DNA from 4 places in the Streptomyces sp. NPDC005808 genome. Region 2 is predicted to be linked to each of the others. Evidence: riboswitches for the same ligand, from Rfam matches in the RefSeq annotation. Region 2 holds a riboswitch; each other region holds the start of a gene.

Region 1 (4,694 bases), on a different contig from region 2:
CGAGCGTACGTCCTGTACATTTTTTACAGATGCCGATCAGGTCGACCAGAGGAGGCGCGCGCCATGGACAGCCCGTCCGCCCGCTATGTCCTGCCCGAGTTCACCGAACGCACGAGTTCGGGGCAACGAACCCTGGACCCTTACTCGAAGTTGTTCGAGGAGCGGATCGTGTTCCTCGGGACGCCGATCGACGACACCTCGGCGAACGACGTCATGGCGCAGTTCATGCACTTGGAGCACGTGGAGCCGGACCGGGACATCTCGCTGTACATCAACTCCCCCGGCGGCTCGTTCAGCGCGATGACCGCCATCTACGACACGATGCGGTTCGTGACCTGTGACGTGGAGACCATCTGCCTCGGGCAGGCCGCGTCGGCAGCGGCCGTGCTGCTGGCCGGCGGTACGGCGGGAAAGCGGTTCGCGCTGCCGGGTGCGCGTGTGCTGATCCACCAGCCGTCGTTTCCCGAGCCGATCCAGGGGCAGGCTTCTGATCTGGCCATCCGGGCCGAGGAGTTGACGCGTACTCGGAGGATGCTGGAGGAGATGCTCGTGCGGCACACAGGTCAGAGTCCGGAGCGGGTCGCCGCGGACATCGAACGGGACAAGATTCTGGACGCGCCGGCGGCGCTCGCGTACGGGCTGATCGACGGGGTCATCCCGAGCCGCAAGGCTCCTCGGCCCACACCCGGCGCGAGGTGAGCGGCCGATGCTCCCACCCGAACTGCCGCCGCTGCCCGCACTGACGCGCGCGGAAGCGGAGTTGATAGACCGTTACCTGGACGTGGTCGACCTGCTCGGCCGCATCAACCCGGCCCGCCCCGGGGACACCTACCGAGGGCTGAGGGCCGCTCAGGCTCTGGTGGCCAAGGCGACGGCGCTGCGGGACGCCCTCGCGCTGATGCACCAGCGTGGCGAGAGCGAGGTGCACGCCCCGACCCTGGCACAGGCGCTGCGCGTCCTGGACGGCGAACGGCGGGCGGCCCGCGTCACCCTGCCACCCCGTGCCGAAAGTTGACGCAGTCACACCGTGCGGCTGACGCATAGGCACCCCGGGCCGCCGCACACGTCGATCCGCGAGGCGTCCGGCCCGGGCTTCAAACGGCCCGGATGGTGTACCCCCGATCGGCGTAGACGCGGGTCCTTTCAACGGCGCGGAGAAGTTGCGCAACGCGCGTAGCGCGGATGCGGACTTGAGCCCTCCGTCGCTGGTACGGGCGTCGTCGGCCTTCTGGACACTCGCTCGAACGGCAGAGTGTCCACCCGAACGGGTGAGTGGTGAGTAAGCCCACAAACTGCCGATTCCGCTCGGACTTTCCGACATCTATGCGTGAAGATCCCTTGCGACGACAAGCCCCCGCCGCAGCGGCGGGGCGGTCCGGGCGGACGCCGAGTCCTGCCGCCGCCCGGATGACCGGTCGACAGATGTGCATCGGCAGGAGTGGAGGACCCAGCACGACGGTCCGCCGGAGACATCCGGGCGGTCCTTGGGGTGAAGCCGCACCACGCGGCCGGGCTACTTCGCCAGCCCGAATCCGACAGGTCATCCTTCACAGGCGGTTGACGAAGGGTTGCGCATGACTGCGCTCAATCACGTCCCGTCGCTGTGGACAAGGGCCGGTACGGCCTCGGCCCTCACCATCGCCGCCGTGGGCGGCAGCCTCGTGGTCCCGGGCGTCGCATCCGACGCTCAGGCGGCCACTACGGCGACGAAGGCACTCCAGGTCGCGGCTTCCAAGAAGGGCTCCCCGTACAAGTACGGCGCCGCTGGGCCACGCCGCTTCGACTGCTCCGGGCTCACGCTCTACTCGTACAAGAAGGCAGGCAAGAAGCTGCCTCGTACGGCCGCGGCGCAGTACAACAAGACCCACCATGTCTCCGCCTCGAAGCGCAAGGCCGGAGACCTGGTGTTCTTCCACTCGGGCCGGAGCGTGTATCACGTCGGCATCTACGCCGGGAAGGGAAAGATCTGGCACTCCCCGAAGTCGGGTGAGGTCGTAAAGCTCCAGAAGATCTGGACGAAGAGCGTCTGGTACGGACGGGTCAGCTGACCCGTCCGTGGGGGTGACGGCCCACGCCGCCACCCCCACGGGACGCGAAACCTGGCTTGAACGGGGACGAACCGGTGAGTCGTCCACCCATGGCCGCCGCCCTCTTCACGCGCCCGCCGCCGTGCGCCGAGCGCTGTTCCAGCAGAACGCCGAACCCGCCATCGACCGGGTCTCCTCCTGGCCCACCCACCCCGGCCTGTATGTGCAGATGCCCGCGTTCAGCGGATCGGTGCTCCTCGTCCGCCGCGGAGGATCGCGGACGATCGCAGACGATCGCGGAAAGTCGCGGAAAGTCGCGGAAGAGGATCAGACCCAGCCGCGTGAGCGCGTGCCGCTGCCTTCTCTGTCTCCGTGGTCCTCTCCATGGTCCTCAGGGCTCCTGCGGCCCCCCCGCCGTCACCACCGGCTCGGCCGGCGCCGTCCAGGGCAGTTCGATGGCGATGGTCTTGCCGCCTTCACGGGTGGGCCGGACGGTGAGTCTGCCGCCGCACTCGGCGGTCAGCCAGCGGATGATCACCATGCCGCGCCCGTTGTCCTGCTGGACGGCGGCGGGCAGCCGTTTGGGGAACCGTGGGTGACTGTCGGTGACGCCGAGGCGCAGGTGTTCGTCCCGGTCGAGGCGGACGTCCACTCTGAAGGTGGGCGACTGCCCGAAAGTGTGCTGGACGGCGTTGGTGGCTAGTTCGGACACGATCAGGCGTACGGTGTCGGCGACTTCGGAGTCACTCGGCAGACCCCATTCCGCCAGCACTTCGGCGACGAATCTCCGGGCAGCGGAGACCGAGGCTGGATCGCTCGGCAGAGTGACGGATGCTTCCTGGTGGTCTGCCATGGCGCGGTCGTCCCTTTCCCACGGGACCGGGGTCCGACACGGAGCGGATGGTTCGAGTACGGTCCCGGACTGGTGCTTCGCGCCAGACTGCCATTACCAGGCCCGTCACGGGTGCGATCCACGGAGATATGCATATATCTGTCGCTCGAAGCGGTGAACTCTGCGACGGAGGACCGTATTTGGGCGGCTCGGAAGGAGTAAGGAGTACGGCCATGCAGAACGGTCCCGCAGTACGCCGCCGTAAGCTCGGTGCCGAACTGCGCTCCCTGCGCGTCGGCGCGGGTCTCACCAGCGGCGAGGTGGCCCGCCTCCTGGGGTGGCACCAGTCGAAGGTGAGCCGGATCGAGACGGGCACCAGCGGTGTCAAACCCCCCGACGTGGAACGGCTCCTGGACGCGTACGCCGTCGAGGAACCCGAGTTACGGGATCTCCTGGTCGCACTGGCGGGCGCGGAGGGTGACGGACGGCACCACTGGTGGCATGCCTACCGGGGTGTCCTGCCGCCGGCGTACCGCGACTTCATCAGTCTGGAGTCCCAGGCCAGCGAAATGCGCACACTGGAGACGTGCGTGGTGCCGGGGTTGCTGCAGACGCCCGAGTACGCCCGTGCGGTGACGCAGGCCGCCGTAGGGGGACTTGAGGACGGCAAGCTCGACACGCTCGTCGAGGTGCGCCTGGCCCGGCAGGACGTGCTGCGTTCGAATCCGCCGCTGAAACTGAGCGCCGTCCTGGACGAGGCGGTCCTACGACGGGACGTCGGCGGTCCGGAAGTCATGGCACGCCAGCTGCACCGGCTGCGGGAGGCCGCCACCCTGCCCCAAGTGCGGCTTCAGGTTCTCCCGTTCGCCGCCGGGGCTCATATCGGAGTCACAGGACCTTTCGTTATCTTCTCATTTCCGAACACATCTGATCTGGATGTGGTTGTTCTAGACCACTTGACGAGTAGCCTCTATCTCGAACGGAAAGAAGACCTAGAGGCCTACAGCGAGGCCTTCAACGCTCTTCAGATCCAAGCCCTTTCGCCCGAGGACTCATTGGATTACATCGCCGTGATAGGTGACGGCGCGTAAGGAGGCACCATGTCTGCACTGCCTCGGTACGTACCTTCCAGTACTTCGCTGCACGACGTGCGCTGGCTGCGCAGCAGCCGAAGTACGGGGATGAACAACTGCGTCGAGACGGCCCGGCCGGGCCCAGGAATCTGGTCCGGACTCGTGGCCGTCCGCGATTCCAAGAACACGGCAGGTCCCGCCCTGCTGTTCACCCCCGCCACCTGGGAGGGATTCATCGCCGGACTGAGCTGAGCATCGTCGCCCTGGGCTGAGCATCACCGCCACGGGATGAGCGTCATCGAAGAGGACCGAGCATCATCGGGTTGAGCCGATCACCCGTACCGCGTGCTCGATCTGTGCGTCGGTGAGGTCCGCGCGTGCGGTCAGCCTCAGCCGGGAGATGCCGTCGGGCACGGACGGTGGGCGGAAGCAGCCGACAGCGAGTCCCGCCTCGCGGCAGTCGGCGGCCCACCGTACGGCCCGTTCGGGGGACGGCGCACGCACGGAGACGACGGCGGCGTCGGGTCGTACCGCTTCCAGGCCTTCGGCCGTCAGGCCGCTGTGGAGCGCCGTCGCGACCGTGCGGGCTCGTGCCGCACGCTCCGGCTCGCGGCGCAGCAGTCGCAGCGCCGCGAGGGCCGCGCCCGCCGCCGCGGGCGCGAGACCGGTGTCGAAGATGAAGGTGCGCGCCGCGTTGACCAGGTGGTCGATCACCGGTGCGGGGCCGAGGACGGCGCCGCCCTGGCTGCCCAGCGACTTGGA
Region 2 (4,694 bases):
CGTACAGCGGGTCCTCGATGGAGACCAGCGGGTACGCGGAGACGAGCTCCTCGTAGTACTCGGTCATCTCGGCGGCCGAGCGGGACTTGCCCTCGAACTCGTACTTGCCGTCCTTGTAGAACTCCGACGCGGCGACGTCGAGCGCGAGCCCGATCTGCTCGCCGGGGACGTAACCGGCCTGCTTGATGGCCTCGATGATGAGGTCGAGCGCGGCGCGGTTGGACTCCAGGTTCGGGGCGAAGCCGCCCTCGTCGCCGAGGCCGGTGGACAGGCCCTTGGTCTTCAGCACCTTCTTGAGGGTGTGGTAGACCTCGGCGCCCCAGCGCAGCGCCTCGGAGAAGGACTCCGCGCCGATCGGGGCGATCATGAACTCCTGGATGTCGACGTTCGAGTCGGCGTGCGACCCGCCGTTCAGGATGTTCATCATCGGAACGGGCAGCAGGTGCGCGTTCGGGCCGCCCAGGTACCGGAAGAGGGGCAGGTCGCTGGCCTCGGAGGCGGCGTGGGCGACGGCGAGGGAGACGCCGAGGATGGCGTTGGCGCCGAGCGAGCCCTTGTTGTCGGTGGCGTCCAGGTCGAACATCGCCTGGTCGATCAGGCGCTGCTCGGTGGCGTCGTAGCCGACGAGCTCCGGGCCGATCTGCTCGATGACGGCGAGGACGGCCTTCTCGACACCCTTGCCGCCGTAGCGGTTGGGGTCACCGTCGCGCAGCTCGATGGCTTCGAAGGCGCCGGTGGAGGCACCGGACGGGACGGCGGCACGACCGGTGCTGCCGTCATCGAGGCCGACCTCGACCTCGACGGTGGGGTTGCCTCGCGAGTCGAGGATTTCCCGGGCTACGACGACGTCGATGGACGGCACGAGCATCTCCTTCTGGGATGTGACGCGGGTACGCGGGACTGGCAGCCCCGCGGGATGAGCCTAACCGGCTCCGAGGGATCGGCCAGCCGGTCTACCCCCTCTTGGGCAGAACTGAGAGTAAATATTGTTCCCGAACGGAACAAAAAGGTGACGAAAGAGGGGCGGCGAGAGAGGGACTGCTGCCGGAAACGCAGAAAGCCCCGCCCCGGTGCGTACGGGGGAACACGCACCGGAGCGGGGAGCCCGTGGGGGACGGGGGTGACCCACACGAGGCCTTCAGTATGGAGACCACGTATAGGAGCGAGCTGTGGTTCAACTGCGAACCGGCTGTAAGCCGGCGAGCTGCGGTTCAAGCACGAACCAGCCGTAAGCCGGCGAGCTGCGGTTCAAGCACGAACCGGCTGTAAGTCGCCGGCCGACCGCCGTCGGCCGGCGACCCCGGCCGTCAGCTCAGGTGGAGCTGCTGACCCGGGTAGATGAAGTCCGCGTCGTCGACGATGTCCTTGTTCAGCTCGAACAGCTTCTGCCAGCCGCCCTTGACGTTCTTCGCCTCGGCGATCTCGCTGAGGGTGTCGTCCTTCTTCACCTTGTACTCGCCGTCGCCCTTCTCGACCGTCTTACCGGTCGGGGTCTCGACGGTCTCCTTCTTGGCGGTCTCACGCTCCGTGGAACGCGAGGCGCGCTGCTCGTCGGTCCCCGAGCTCGGCGTGCTCTGCGAGCTCGGCGTGCTCTGCGAGCTCGGCTGCGCAGGCGTGGTGCTGCCCGCGTCGTTCGCGGCGTTCGACAGGCCCGTGCCGCAGTTCGGCCAGGCACCCTTGCCCTGCGCGGCCAGAACCTTCTCGGCAACGGCTATCTGCTGGGACTTGGAGGCCTGGTCGGCGGTGGAGGCGTACGAGCCGCCGCCGTACGCGGACCAGGTGGAGGCGGAGAACTGCAGGCCGCCGTAGTACCCGTTGCCGGTGTTGATGGACCAGTTGCCACCGGACTCGCACTGGGCGACGGTGTCCCACTCGGAGGTGGTGGCGGCGGAGGCGGTGCCGGCCGCCATCAGCGGGGCGGCAACGGCGACTCCGGTCACCCCGGCGAGCGTGGCGAGACGGGTGACCCGATTGGAAACGGTCGGGCGACGGTGCTTGCCCTTGCACGAACGCAGCATGAAGTGATCCCCTCACCGACGCCTACGAGGTGAGCTGTCGGGTTCGGGCGGGTGAGTGCCCGGTCGCGCACGCTTCGGTGCACGGCTTCACCCCAAGCCACTCCCGGTCAACTACCGGGCGCGGCGCTTACCTTGGGTCCCCCGCTCCTGCCTACGGCGCTTGACGCGACGACTGTTCCCGTACGGCCGTTGGCAGGATTCGGCGTTGCGACCGTCGGGGCCCGCGGTGGCGAGCGGTCACGACCGTAGACAGGCGATCGGCGGAATATCAAAGACGATCAGGGGGTCTGAGATCCATCTCTCATTCTCGCCAAAGTGGACATTCCATGGCGAAACATGACGTGAACTCCCGCCGCTTTTCGCCCTATTCAGCACCAACTGCAAGGCTCTGACCGGGCAGGATGAGGTTCGCGTCAGCGCCGACCGTTTCCTTGTTCTCGGCGTACAGCTCGGTCCATCCGCCGTCGAGACCAAGGGCGTCGGCGATGGCCGAGAGACTGTCGCCGGCCTGAACGACGTACGAGCCGTCGACGACAGCGCGAGCCGCGTCGGAGTCACGTGAGGCATGCCGTCCCGAAGCGGCATCATCCGTACGGCCGTCGGTCGCGCCCTCGGCGGCGGTGTCACCGCGGTGACGCCCGGCGCCGGTCGCCTCATCTTCGGGCGCACTCGAAGACTCGTCGGCCGGAGTGGACTTATCCGATTCATCACCGTTCGTGGCACTTGAGTCCGTGCTCGTGTCCGCGCTCGTGTCCGGGCTCGCTGCCGCACTCGCCTCCGCGTCCGGAGTGTCGGACTTGGTGGAGCTTCCGGTGCCCTCGGTCGCGTCCGTGGAGGGCGAGGCGGTCGGAGAGGGGGTGGACGATGCGGACGGGTCCGCGGAACCGGACGCGCCGGACGACGAGTCGCCCGCCACGCCCGTGTCGACCTCCACCGAGGCGGAGTTTTTGCTGAGCCCGGAGAGGGGTCCGCAGGTGGGCCAGGCGACGAGTCCCCGGCCGTCCAGGATCTTCTCGGCGACGGCTATCTGCTGCGAGCGGCTGGCCTGGTCGGCGCTCGGGGCGTACTCAAGACCGCCGTAGTTCTCCCAGTCCCACTGGGTCACATGCAGGCCGCCGTAGTACCCGTCGCCGGTGTTCTCGCTCCAGGACTCACCCGTCTCGCACTCCGCGACGCGGTCCCAGGTGGTGGTGTCGGCCGCGCTCGCACTCGTGGCACCGAGCAACGGGATCGCGATGGCCGATCCGGTCACTCCTGCCGCGACAATGAGAGCCGGGGCCTGACGGGGGCGACGATGACGGCCGTTCCCGGTGAGCATGCGGAAGCCCTTTCATGTGACAGCAGGTGACTACAGCGACATGCGGCGACGTCAGCCGACGTCTGCGACGCATGATCCGCGCTGTTCGTTGAACGTATCCGCACTCGAACGCTTGTCACAAGTCGATGCAGCGTAGATCACGTGAAGATCACAATGTTGATTGATCGTCAGCTTTTCGCGAACCCCGAAGTCCCTCAAGCCCGCCCGGCGGACAACTGGAGCGGAGCCGTGAACTCCACTGGAAGCGTGCGCAATCCACGCATAATGAGCCCGCCGCGCCAGCGCAAATCGGCGGAATCCCCTGCGAGTTGGAGGTCGGGGAGGCGGGTGAGAAGGGTGGCGAGCGCGGTCTGGCCCTCCAGCCGGGCGAGGGGCGCACCGAGGCAGTAGTGGATGCCGTGCCCATAGCCGAGGTGCTGGTTGTCACGGCGGGAGAGGTCGAGCGTGTCCGGCTGCTCGAAACGCCCGGGGTCACGGTCCGCAGCCGCCAGTACGACGAGGACGGGGTCGCCGGGAGCGATGTCCTGCCCGCCGAGCCGCACGGCCTCGGTCGCGTACCGCCAAGTGGCCAGCTCCACAGGGCCGTCGTAGCGCAGAAGTTCCTCGACGCCGGTCTCCAGCAGTCCGCTCTCCCCGGCGGCAAGCGACTTCTGCAGCCGCTGCCGCTGCTCGGGGTGGGTAAGGAGCGCGTACATGCCATTACCGATCAAATTCACGGTAGTTTCAAAACCGGCAAATAGTAGGATAAACCCCATTGCTGCCACCTCGTTCTCCGTGAGGTGCTCGCCGTCGTCGGAGGCGCGGATGAGGGCGGAGATGAGGTCCTCCCCGGGGGCGGGGTGTTCGGGCAGCGCCTCGCGCTTGCGGTGGATCAGCTCGGCCAGATACCCGCGCATCTTCTTCACGGACCGCGCGACACCGCCCCTCGGCCCTCCGCCGTGCCGGATCATCATCCCCGCCCAGTCCCGGAAGTCGTCCTGGTCCTCACGGGGGACGCCGAGCAAGTCGCAGATGGCGTAGATGGGGAGCGGGAAGGCGAACTCGTGGATCAGGTCGGCGGACCCCTTCTCCACGAACTGGTCGATGAGCTGATCGGCGAGCTCCTGCACACGGGGCGCGAACTCGGCCACCCGGCGGGGCGTGAACGCCTTGCTGACGAACCGGCGCAGCCGGGTGTGGTCCGGCGGGTCGATGTTCAGCAGATGCGTCATCAACTCGGCCTTGCGTTCACCCGGGATGCCCGTCTTCCCTTTCGCGTGGGCGGGTTCGACGTGATGCACCGGATTCTTGCTGAGCCGTCCGTCCGCGAGCGCCTGCTTGGCATCGACGTACCGGGTGACCAGCCAGGCCTCCACCCC
Region 3 (4,694 bases), on a different contig from region 2:
TGGTCTAGACAACCTGAGCCACCTGAAGGGCAGCATCACATGGCTGAGCGCCACGTCAACGTCGGCTGGGCCGAGGGCCTCCACGCCCGCCCCGCCTCCATCTTCGTCCGGGCCGTCACGGCCTCCGGCGTCCCCGTGACGATCGCCAAGGCGGACGGGAACCCGGCCAACGCGGCCTCCATGCTCGCGGTCCTCGGCCTGGGCGCCCAGGGGGGCGAGGAGATCGTGCTCGCCTCCGACGCCGAGGGCGCGGACGCCGCGCTCGACCGTCTGGCCAAGCTGGTCTCCGAGGGACTCGAGGAGCTTCCCGAGACCGTCTGAGGGTGAGTGGCGCTCGATGGCGCTTTTCATCACTCCAAAACACCCGCAAGGGCCCGCCCGAATTATCGGGTGGGCCCTTCGCATTTCCATTGTGCGGGCAGCATGAATAATCTCCCGCGAATTACTTCTCTTTGTATACGGCGCTCTTGTTAATGCCGCAGGCCTGTCATGTTTACGGGATGTTGCGAAGTCCTCACGCGGTCCGGGCGATCGGCTCCGCCGGGAAAGCGGAGGCGGTGTGCGGCCGTCGCTCGTTCGGTGTGCAGGGCGGTGACCGCCCGCGCCCGCTCGCTGTCTCCGCGCGCGACGGCGTCCACGATCCCGCCGTGCTCCGCCCAGGACTCCGCCGGGTTGGCCGGCGCCTCGACCGTGTACATCCAGGCGATCTTGTGCCGCAGCTGGGCCAGCGTGGAGGTCAGCGCGGGGCTGCCGGAGGCCTGCGCGAGGGTCTCGTGGAACCAGCCGCCCAGCGAGCGCAGATCCTCGCTGTTGCCCCTCCGTGCCCGCTCCTGACCGAGCCTGACCAGGCCTCGGAGCACCTTGAGGTGCGCCTCGGTACGGCGTTGCGCGGCCCGTGCGGCGCCCAGCGGCTCCAGCAGCATGCGCATCTCCAGGAGGTCCGCGGCCTCCTGCTCGGTCGGCTCCGCGACACACGCGCCCGCGTGCCGCCGGGTGACCACGAAGCCCTCGGCCTCCAGCGTGCGCAGAGCCTCGCGGACGGGGACGCGCGAGACGCCGTAGCGGCGCGCCAGCAGTTCCTCGGTGAGCCGGCTGCCACGTTCGTAGACACCCGCGACGATGTCGTCGCGGATCGCTGTGCATACCGAGTGCGCAGGAACACGCATACCGGACCTCCGCTTTAATCCCCGTGAAACGCCGTCGATTGGCGCTTGTTCAGTGACTCTATTGCAGAGACTCGGAATTTCCGACGGGGGACCGGAATCCATGGATATTTTTTGGACAGCCGGTCTTCCGAAACGGTTCGAAACGACAAGGCCCCGGCTCCGTCGAGCCGAGACCTTGTGAAGTACGTGGGCGAGAGGTCAGACGTTCACACCGTGCGAGCGAAGGTAGGCGACGGGGTCGATGTCCGAGCCGTACTCGGCTGTTGTGCGGGCCTCGAAGTGGAGGTGCGGCCCGGTGGTGTTGCCGGTGGCCCCGGAGAGGCCTATCTGCTGCCCCGGGGTGACCGTCTGGCCCACGGAGACACCGATGGACGACAGGTGGCCGTACATCGTGTAGGTGCCGTCGTTCATCTTGAGGACGATCTGGTTGCCGTAGGCGCCGCCCCAGCCGGCCGTGACGACCGTTCCGGAGCCGACCGCGTGGACCGAGGTCCCGGACGCGGCGTGGAAGTCGACGCCGGTGTGGCTGCCGGACGACCAGAGGCTGCCGCCGGTCTGGTAGCCGGTGGAGATGTACGAGCCGGTGATCGGCACGACGAAGGTGTTGAGTCGCTTGCGCTCGGCCGCACGGGCGGCGCGCTCCTTGGCCTCGCGCTCCTCCTTGGCCTTCGCGGCGGCCTTCTTCTTGGCGGCCGCCACGGCCTTCTTCTGTGCGGCGGCCTCGTCGGCGGCCTGCTGCTGGGCGGCGGCCTGCGCGTCGATCTGGTCGGCGATCGTGTCGCCGATCTCGACGGCCTGGGTCAGGCCTGTCTGCTCGACGGAGTTGTCCGCGGCGAGTGCCGGGGCAGCGAGGGTGCCGAGGACACCGGTCGTGGTGAGCGCCGCGACGCCGATGGCGTTCGTGGTCGTGCGCTTCACGCGGCTCGGGCGACGATGCCTGCCTGTGCCACAGGTGAACGCCATGTAGGGGCTGATCCTTTCCTTCCCTCTCGCCTACCGGGTTAGCTGACGGGTTCGGAGCAGGAAGGTCTCCTACGGACAGCCTCCGGAGAGGGCGTCCGATTCACCCCAGGGACTGCGTGTGGGTCCCCGGCTCCCCTGGCTCGCGCCGTACGGGGACTAAGCGATGGCTGTCCGGTGCCGCGGGTGCGGCGCACTGACTGACGAACAGCCGGACCGACGCTAAACGGGACATCTTTCAATCAACAAACGGATCACGCCTTTTGTAGCGCATGCCACAGGGCAGACAGGCAACCTCCCTATCAATACGGACAAATGGGGGCCCAGGAGACTCGATGGTCTCCTGGGCCCCCATGAGGAGCTGCTGTCCTACTCCGCCGGAACGACGCTCACTTCACCGATTCCGAGAGCCTTGACGGGCTCCTCGATCTGCGCGGCGTCGCCCACCAGGACGGTCACCAGACGGTCCACCGGGAAGGCGCTCACGGCGGCCGCGGTGGCCTCCACCGTGCCGGTCGCGGCGAGCTGCCGGTACAACGTCGCCTGGTAGTCGTCCGGCAGGTGCTGCTCGACCTGGTCGGCCAGCGTGCCCGCGACGGCCGCCGCCGTCTCGAACTTGAGGGGCGCCACCCCCACCAGGTTCTGTACGGCGACATCGCGCTCGGCGTCCGTCAGGCCCTCTGCGGCCAGGGTCCGCAGCACCTTCCAGAGGTCGTCGAGCGCCGGGCCGGTGTTCGGGGTGTCCACGGAGCCGCTGATGGCGAGCATCGCGATGCCCGTACCGTCCGGCGCTGAGCGCAGCACCTGGCCGAACGCCCGCACACCGTAGGTGTAACCCTTTTCCTCGCGCAGGACGCGGTCCAGGCGCGAGGTGAGGGTGCCGCCGAGGCAGTACGTGCCGAGCACCTGGGCGGGCCACACGCGGTCGTGCCGGTCGGCGCCGACACGGCCGATGAGCAACTGCGTCTGGACGGCGCCCGGGCGGTCCACGATGACGACCCGGCCGGTGTCGTCGGCAGTCACAGGCGGCACCGGGAGCGGATCGGCGGACGAGCCGGTCCACGCGCCGAGCGTGTCGGCGAGCAGCGCGTCGAGGTCGACTCCGGTGAGGTCGCCGACGATCACCGCGGTGGCCGTGGCGGGGCGTACGTGCTTCTCGTAGAAGGCGCGTACGGCCACCGAGTCGATTCCCGTGACCGTCTCCTCGGTGCCCTGCCTCGGGCGCGACATGCGCGATGTGGCCGGGAACAGCTCCTTGGAGAGCTCCTTCGCGGCGCGGCGGGCCGGGTTGGCGGTCTCGTGCGGGATCTCGTCCAGCCGGTTGCGCACCAGCCGCTCGACCTCGCTGTCCGCGAACGCCGGTGCCCTCAGGGCGTCGGCGAGCAGATCGAGGGCCTTGGGGAGGCGCGATACGGGGACTTCGAGCGACAGGCGTACGCCGGGGTGGTCGGCGTACGCGTCGAGCGTGGCGCCGCAGCGCTCCAGTTCGGCGGCGAACTCCTCGGCGGAGAGCTTGTCGGTGCCTTCGGAGAAGGCCCGCGCCATGATCGTGGCGATACCGTCGAGGCCCGCGGGCTCGGCGTCCAGCGGCGCGGCGAGCAGCACCTCCACGGCGACTACCTGCTGGCCGGGGCGGTGGCAGCGCAGCAGAGTCAGGCCGTTGCCCAGAGTGCCCCGGTCGGGTGCGGGAAAGGCCCACGGCCTGGCCTCGCCGGCCTGCGGCTGGGGGTGGAACTCCATGGTGGCGAGCTCGGTCACTTCGCCGCCTCCTCGTCGGTGTCTTCAGCGGCTTCGGCGTCTTCGGCGTCTTCGGCGTCTTCAGCGGCGATCGGTTCGTAGACGAGCACCGCGCGGTTGTCGGGGCGCAGGCGGGACTTGGCGACCTCCTGGACCTCCTCGGCGGTGATGTCGAGGACGCGCTGTACGGCGGTCAGGGCGAGCTGCGGGTCGCCGAACAGGACGGCGTACCGGCACAGTTCGTCGGCGCGGCCGGCGACCGTGCCGAGCCGGTCCAGCCACTCGCGCTCCAACTGGGCCTGGGCGCGCTCCATTTCCTCGGCCGTGGGCCCCTCCTCGGCGAACCGGGCGAGCTCCTCGTCCACGGCGGCCTCGATGACGGGGATCTCCACATCGCCGGACGTCTTCACGTCGAGCCATCCCAGGGAGGGGGCTCCGGCGAGCCGCAGCAGGCCGAACCCGGCCGCGACGGCGCTGCGGTCGCGGCGTACGAGCCGGTTGTAGAGCCGGGACGACTCGCCGCCGCCGAGGACCGTGAGCGCCAGGTCGGCGGCGTCACTCGCGCGCGTGCCGTCCTCCGGGAGCCGGTAGGCGGCCATCAACGCGCGTGAGGGGACCTCCTCCTCGAGGACCTCGCGCAGTTCCTCGCCGATGGTGTCGGGCAGCGCGCCGTCACGCGGTGCGGGCTTGCCGTCGTGCCCGGCGATCGAGCCGAAGTACTTCTCGATCCAGGCGAGGGTCTCCTGGGGGTCGATGTCCCCGACGACCGACAGCACCGCGTTGTTGGGCGCGTAGTAGGTGCGGAAGAACGCGCGGGCGTCCTCCAGGGTG
Region 4 (4,694 bases), on a different contig from region 2:
CGTAGATGCCCAGGAGGCGGTTGCCGTACCGCTCGTGGCGCTCGTAGTCCCCGTGCGGTGAACGGCGTTGCTGACGGGATACCGGACGTCGTCCGGTTCGCGCCGGGCCGATGTGTCGTTCGATCCGTATTCTTCGGATCATGGCCGCTCCGACTGCATATTCACTTATCGCCACCGATCTGGACGGAACGCTGCTGCGCGGCGACGACACGCTCTCCGACCGGTCGCGGGCCGCGTTGGCGAAGGCCATGGCAGCAGGTGCCCGGCATCTGGTGGTGACGGGGCGGCCCGCGCCGAGGGTGCGACCGCTGCTCGATGAACTCGGCGGTCAGGGGCTGGCGGTGTGTGGGCAGGGGGCACAGTTGTACGACGCGGGGGCGGACCGTCTGCTGTGGTCGGTGGCCCTGGACAGGGAGCTGGCCGAGACGGCGCTCGGCAAGATCGAGGCGGAGGTCGGGCAGGTCTACGCGGCCGTGGACCAGGACGGTGTGGACGGACTCACGCTCACCGAGCCGGGGTATGTGATGCCGCACCCGACCCTCCCGGCGGTGCGGGTGCGGCGGCGCGACGACCTGTGGGCGGAACCGATCAGCAAGGTGTTGCTCCGTCACCCGTTCCTGTCGGACGACGAGTTGGCGATGACGGCGCGGGCGGTGGCTGGTTCGCTGGCGACCGTCACCATGTCGGGGCCGGGGACCGTCGAACTCCAGCCATGTGGCGTGACCAAGGCGACGGGTCTGGCCCTTGCCGCCCGTCACCTCGGTCTCACCGCCTCCGCCACGATCGCTTTCGGCGACATGCCCAACGACATCCCCATGTTCGACTGGGCCGGGCGGGGCGTGGCCATGGCCAATGCCCATCCGGAGCTGAAGGCGGTGGCGGATGAGGTGACGCTGTCGAACGAGGAGGACGGGATCGCGGTGGTCCTCGAGCGACTTTTCAGCTAGCGGCCCTTAGGAATCCGGCCCGGCCATCCGGCCCGGCCATCCGGCCCGGCCATCCGGCCTGGGTTTCCGCGCCCGGCCCTCCCGCCCGGGTTTCCCGCCTGGGTTTCCGCGCCCGGCCATTCGGTCTGAGCGCTCGACATGGGAATCCGGCGTGGTTGTCCCGTCTGAGCACTCGACGTGGGAATCCGGCGTGGGGGTTGCCGGTTGCGGCGCCGGGGGGCGGCGCGGGTGGGTCTGCCCCGGGCGAGCCCGCTTGCCCGGGGCAGACCCCATCACAGTCGTACGTACGTCTGAACTGCCCTGTCAGTAGGGTCCGTTGACGTTGTCGATCGAGCCGTACTTGTCCGCGGCGTAGTTGCAGGCCGCCGTGATGTTCGCGACCGGGTCGTAGGGGTCCATCGAGGTGCCGGCCACGTGGTAGGCGGCGAAGGTCGGGTCGATGACCTGGAGAAGACCCTTGGAGGGGGTGCCTGCGGCGGCGTTGGAGTCCCAGTTGTTGATGGCGGCGGGGTTGCCCGCGGACTCGCGCATGATGTTGCGGTAGATGCCGTCGTAGGTACCCGGGATCCCGGACTCGGCCATGACGGCCAGGGACTCCTTGATCCAGCCGTCGAGATCGTTGCTGTAGGTCGCAGGAGTAGCCGCGGACTTGGCGGTCGAGGCGGTCGACGCCCCGGACTTCGTACCCACGGTCAGGGTGGTGCCCGGGCGGAGCAGCGCCGGGTCGGAGCCGATGACCGCGGCGTTGGCCTTGTAGAGCGCCTGCCAGCCGGCGTCCGTGGTGTGTTCCCGCGCGATCTTGGACAGGGTGTCGCCCGCGACGACCTTGTACGTGACGAGCTTGACGTCGGGGACGGCGGCCGGAGCGGCCTTCGTCGCGGCGGTTGCCTGAGCCGGAACACTGGTCGCGGTAGCGGCGTGCGCGCCGGTCGCGCTCACCAGGGGAAGTGCGAGCGCGGCTCCGCCCGTTCCGGCGGCGACCATGCCGCGGGTGAGGTGGCTGGTCCTGGGGCGGCGGTGCTTGCCTCGTGCGGGCATGGCGAATTCCTCTCCGGCGCCTGCGAGGTGAGCTGTCGGGTTCGGGCGGGAGCTGCCCGGCCGCGTGGTGGGTGCGGCTTCACCCCTAGCCGTTCCGGTGTCCGGATCGGCGGCTTACCTGGGTCCCCCGCTCCTGCCGTGAGCGTCTGGATGGGTGGGGTTCCGGGCGGCGGCAGGATTCGGCGTTCCGCCTGGAACGACGTGAACGTATGCGAGAGCACATGTCTGGAACAAGGCCCGATTTGGCGGTGTAGATCGCTTTCGCCTGCGCACAGAACAGGGGGAATCGTCCGATTGTGCCCGGAATAAGAAACTCAACTTGGCTTTCGCGAATGGGTAATTGCGAGGCCTTGCGGGGCGGGCCGGGGTGTCGATCTTGTCCGGACGTGACCCATTTCACGCGACCAAGCATGAACAAAGCGGCACCGAAGTCAATCAGGGTCAATACGGGCAACTCGCGGTGGTGGCCGCTGCCCTGCTGCCGACCGGTCTCCCCGGCCGACCGGTCCCCCTGCCGACCGGTCCCCCCGGCCAACCGGTCCCCCTGTCGACCGGCCCCCGCTGCCGGCGGAGGACTCCGCCGCCGCCTACCCCGCCGTCCGCGGGATCCTCTTCTCCCAAGTCCGGTGGAAGACCACCTCGTCCCCGTCCCGGCAGATCACCTCGTTCGAGGTGATGAAGTCATCGGCGTCGCAGGAGATTTCGGAAGTCGCCCGGACCCGCGCGTCCCACGGCAGGTCCGGGCGATGCAGACGGATCGACCATGTCGAGCGGGTGCGGGCCGACAGCGGATCCGACTCGTTGATCGTGTACGTCTCCACCGCGTCCTCCGTGAATTCGAGTCCGTCGGGATAGAGGCGGGTACCGCCGTAGCGGGGGTCGACTTCGAGGCGCCACTCGCCCTTGGCCACGTCGCGCACGACAAGGCGTTCGGGGCGGGGTTCGTCCAAAGTCGCCGGCACGACCACTCCCAGGGGTTCGGACTCCTCCGGCTCCTCGAAGGAGATCGGGAACGCCGACTGCCTTGCCCGTAGTGGAAGTTCGAGGGTGCTGCCCGCCGGGTCCAGGGTGAAGCCCGCCTCCGAGCCCGGCTGGGGCCAGATCCAGGGCCAGTAGGCGGAGGAGATCGCGAGACGGATCCGGTGACCGGGCGGGAACGCGTAACCGATGCCGTTCAGTTCGAGAACCACGTCCTCCGTGGAGCCCGGTTTCCAGGGGACCGTCTGGTGACGGCCATGGCGCGCCGACAGATTCAGTACCCCCCGGGTGACGAGCGTGGAGGAGCCGTCGGGCGCCACGTCGCAGAGCCGGGCGATCACCTGGCCGCGCCCGACCTCCGAAGTCAGCCGCAAGCGCACCTTCGGACGGCCCAACACCCATGTCTCGTGGGGTACTTCGAAGTCGAAGCACGCTGACCGCCCGTCCTCCTCCCGCTGGTCCGGCGGCAGATCCGCGTCGTTCCCGAAGGGGAAGAACCGACCCGCGTCGACGCCTGTGTGCTGCGGCGAGCGGATCAGCAGCGATGTGCCCGGGAGGCCGTACGAGACCGGTGTCACGGAGGGGGACGGCCAGGCCTCGTCGCCCACCCAGCGGCCCGGCAACGTGTCGTACACCGTTGCCGGGCGGTGCGAGTCCATGACGTACGAGCGCAGGAGCGGTTCCGCCATCACGCCGGTGTCCCCGTCGCGCAGCCAGTGGTCCCACCAGCGCAGGGTCTCCTGGAGGAAGCCGATCGCGGGGCCGGGGGGCAGGCCCCTGTCGGGGTACTGGTGCGACCAGGGGCCGATCAGGCCCCGTACGCGATCCGGTGGCAGATTCTCGACCAGCCGCAACACCGTGTCCCGGTACGGGTCGTGCCAGCCGCCCACCGCCAGGACAGCGGCCTGGATCGCGTCGTAGTCCTCGCAGACGCTGCCGTGCTTCCAGTACGCGTCCCGGGTCTGGTGCGACAGCCAGGTGTGGAGGTACGGCTCGACCGCCGCCAGCCGTTTCACCCACAGGTCGTGCCACATCACCTCGCCGACGTGCACCGGGTCCGGCGGGCGGGCGACGAAGGCGAGCATCGTGGCCGCCCAGGCGTGCATGTCGACGGCGAGGACGGAACCGCCCATGTAGTGCACGTCGTTGTCGTAGCGGTCGTCCGTCGAGCAGACCGTGACGACCGCCTTGAGCGGCTCGGGCGCGAGGGCCGCGATCTGCAGGGAGTTGAAGCCGCCCCAGGAGATGCCGAACATGCCGACCCGGCCCGAGCACCAGGGCTGGGACGCGAGCCAGTGGACCACCTCCACCCCGTCGGCCAGCTCCACCTCCGAGTACTCGTCCCCCGGCATGCCCTCCGAGTTGCCGTGGCCGCGGACGTCCACGCGGACGGAGGCGTAGCCGTGGCCGGCGTACCAGGGATGGCGTTGCCAGTCGCGCGGCGCGGTCCAGTCCGTGAGGCGGTACGGGAGGTATTCGAGGAGCGCCGGTACGGGTTCTTCGGTCAGGGGGCGCCAGATGCGGGCGTACAGACGCGTGCCGTCCGGGAGGGGGATGAGGACGTCCTCGTGAGCGGACTGGTAGGGGAAGGACGTACGGATGTGCATGCTCATGGGGTCACCTCAGTGGACGGGGTGCATCGTGCGGCGCAGCCAGGGCGCGAGTGCCATCACGGCGAGGCCGGCGGCCACCGCGATCGCGCCGTTGACGCCGAAGTAGGCCGGCTTGGAG

Evidence for each region. Region 2 has a riboswitch for cyclic di-AMP ahead of ACFYPC_RS15390 (transglycosylase family protein). Riboswitches for the same ligand answer to the same signal wherever they lie in the genome.
Region 1: linked by a shared signal. The riboswitch ahead of ACFYPC_RS00445 (C40 family peptidase) and the one ahead of ACFYPC_RS15390 (transglycosylase family protein) in region 2 are both predicted to bind cyclic di-AMP.
Region 3: linked by a shared signal. The riboswitch ahead of ACFYPC_RS32855 (M23 family metallopeptidase) and the one ahead of ACFYPC_RS15390 (transglycosylase family protein) in region 2 are both predicted to bind cyclic di-AMP.
Region 4: linked by a shared signal. The riboswitch ahead of ACFYPC_RS25310 (transglycosylase SLT domain-containing protein) and the one ahead of ACFYPC_RS15390 (transglycosylase family protein) in region 2 are both predicted to bind cyclic di-AMP.

Annotation. Positions count from the first base shown of each region.
Region 1 is NZ_JBIAIK010000001.1:94,128-98,821, reverse strand. Features, by position in the region: gene ACFYPC_RS00455 (ATP-dependent Clp protease proteolytic subunit) at 64-699, shown strand; gene ACFYPC_RS00450 (hypothetical protein) at 707-1,015, shown strand; cyclic di-AMP (ydaO/yuaA leader) riboswitch at 1,407-1,571, shown strand; gene ACFYPC_RS00445 (C40 family peptidase) at 1,575-2,048, shown strand; gene ACFYPC_RS00440 (ATP-binding protein) at 2,419-2,880, opposite strand; gene ACFYPC_RS00435 (helix-turn-helix domain-containing protein) at 3,093-3,950, shown strand; gene ACFYPC_RS00430 (DUF397 domain-containing protein) at 3,960-4,184, shown strand; gene ACFYPC_RS00425 (8-amino-7-oxononanoate synthase) at 4,248-4,694, opposite strand, start outside.
Region 2 is NZ_JBIAIK010000006.1:90,240-94,933, forward strand. Features, by position in the region: gene eno (phosphopyruvate hydratase) at 1-868, opposite strand, end outside; gene ACFYPC_RS15390 (transglycosylase family protein) at 1,308-2,018, opposite strand; cyclic di-AMP (ydaO/yuaA leader) riboswitch at 2,023-2,187, opposite strand; gene ACFYPC_RS15395 (transglycosylase family protein) at 2,383-3,270, opposite strand; gene ACFYPC_RS15400 (cytochrome P450) at 3,531-4,694, opposite strand, start outside.
Region 3 is NZ_JBIAIK010000020.1:73,401-78,094, reverse strand. Features, by position in the region: gene ACFYPC_RS32865 (HPr family phosphocarrier protein) at 40-321, shown strand; gene ACFYPC_RS32860 (GntR family transcriptional regulator) at 471-1,166, opposite strand; gene ACFYPC_RS32855 (M23 family metallopeptidase) at 1,365-2,129, opposite strand; cyclic di-AMP (ydaO/yuaA leader) riboswitch at 2,142-2,302, opposite strand; gene ACFYPC_RS32850 (M16 family metallopeptidase) at 2,496-3,884, opposite strand; gene ACFYPC_RS32845 (M16 family metallopeptidase) at 3,881-4,694, opposite strand, start outside.
Region 4 is NZ_JBIAIK010000012.1:87,898-92,591, reverse strand. Features, by position in the region: gene ACFYPC_RS25320 (hypothetical protein) at 1-142, opposite strand, end outside; gene ACFYPC_RS25315 (HAD family hydrolase) at 141-947, shown strand; gene ACFYPC_RS25310 (transglycosylase SLT domain-containing protein) at 1,251-1,985, opposite strand; cyclic di-AMP (ydaO/yuaA leader) riboswitch at 1,990-2,140, opposite strand; gene ACFYPC_RS25305 (CocE/NonD family hydrolase) at 2,573-4,570, opposite strand; gene ACFYPC_RS25300 (peptide MFS transporter) at 4,586-4,694, opposite strand, start outside.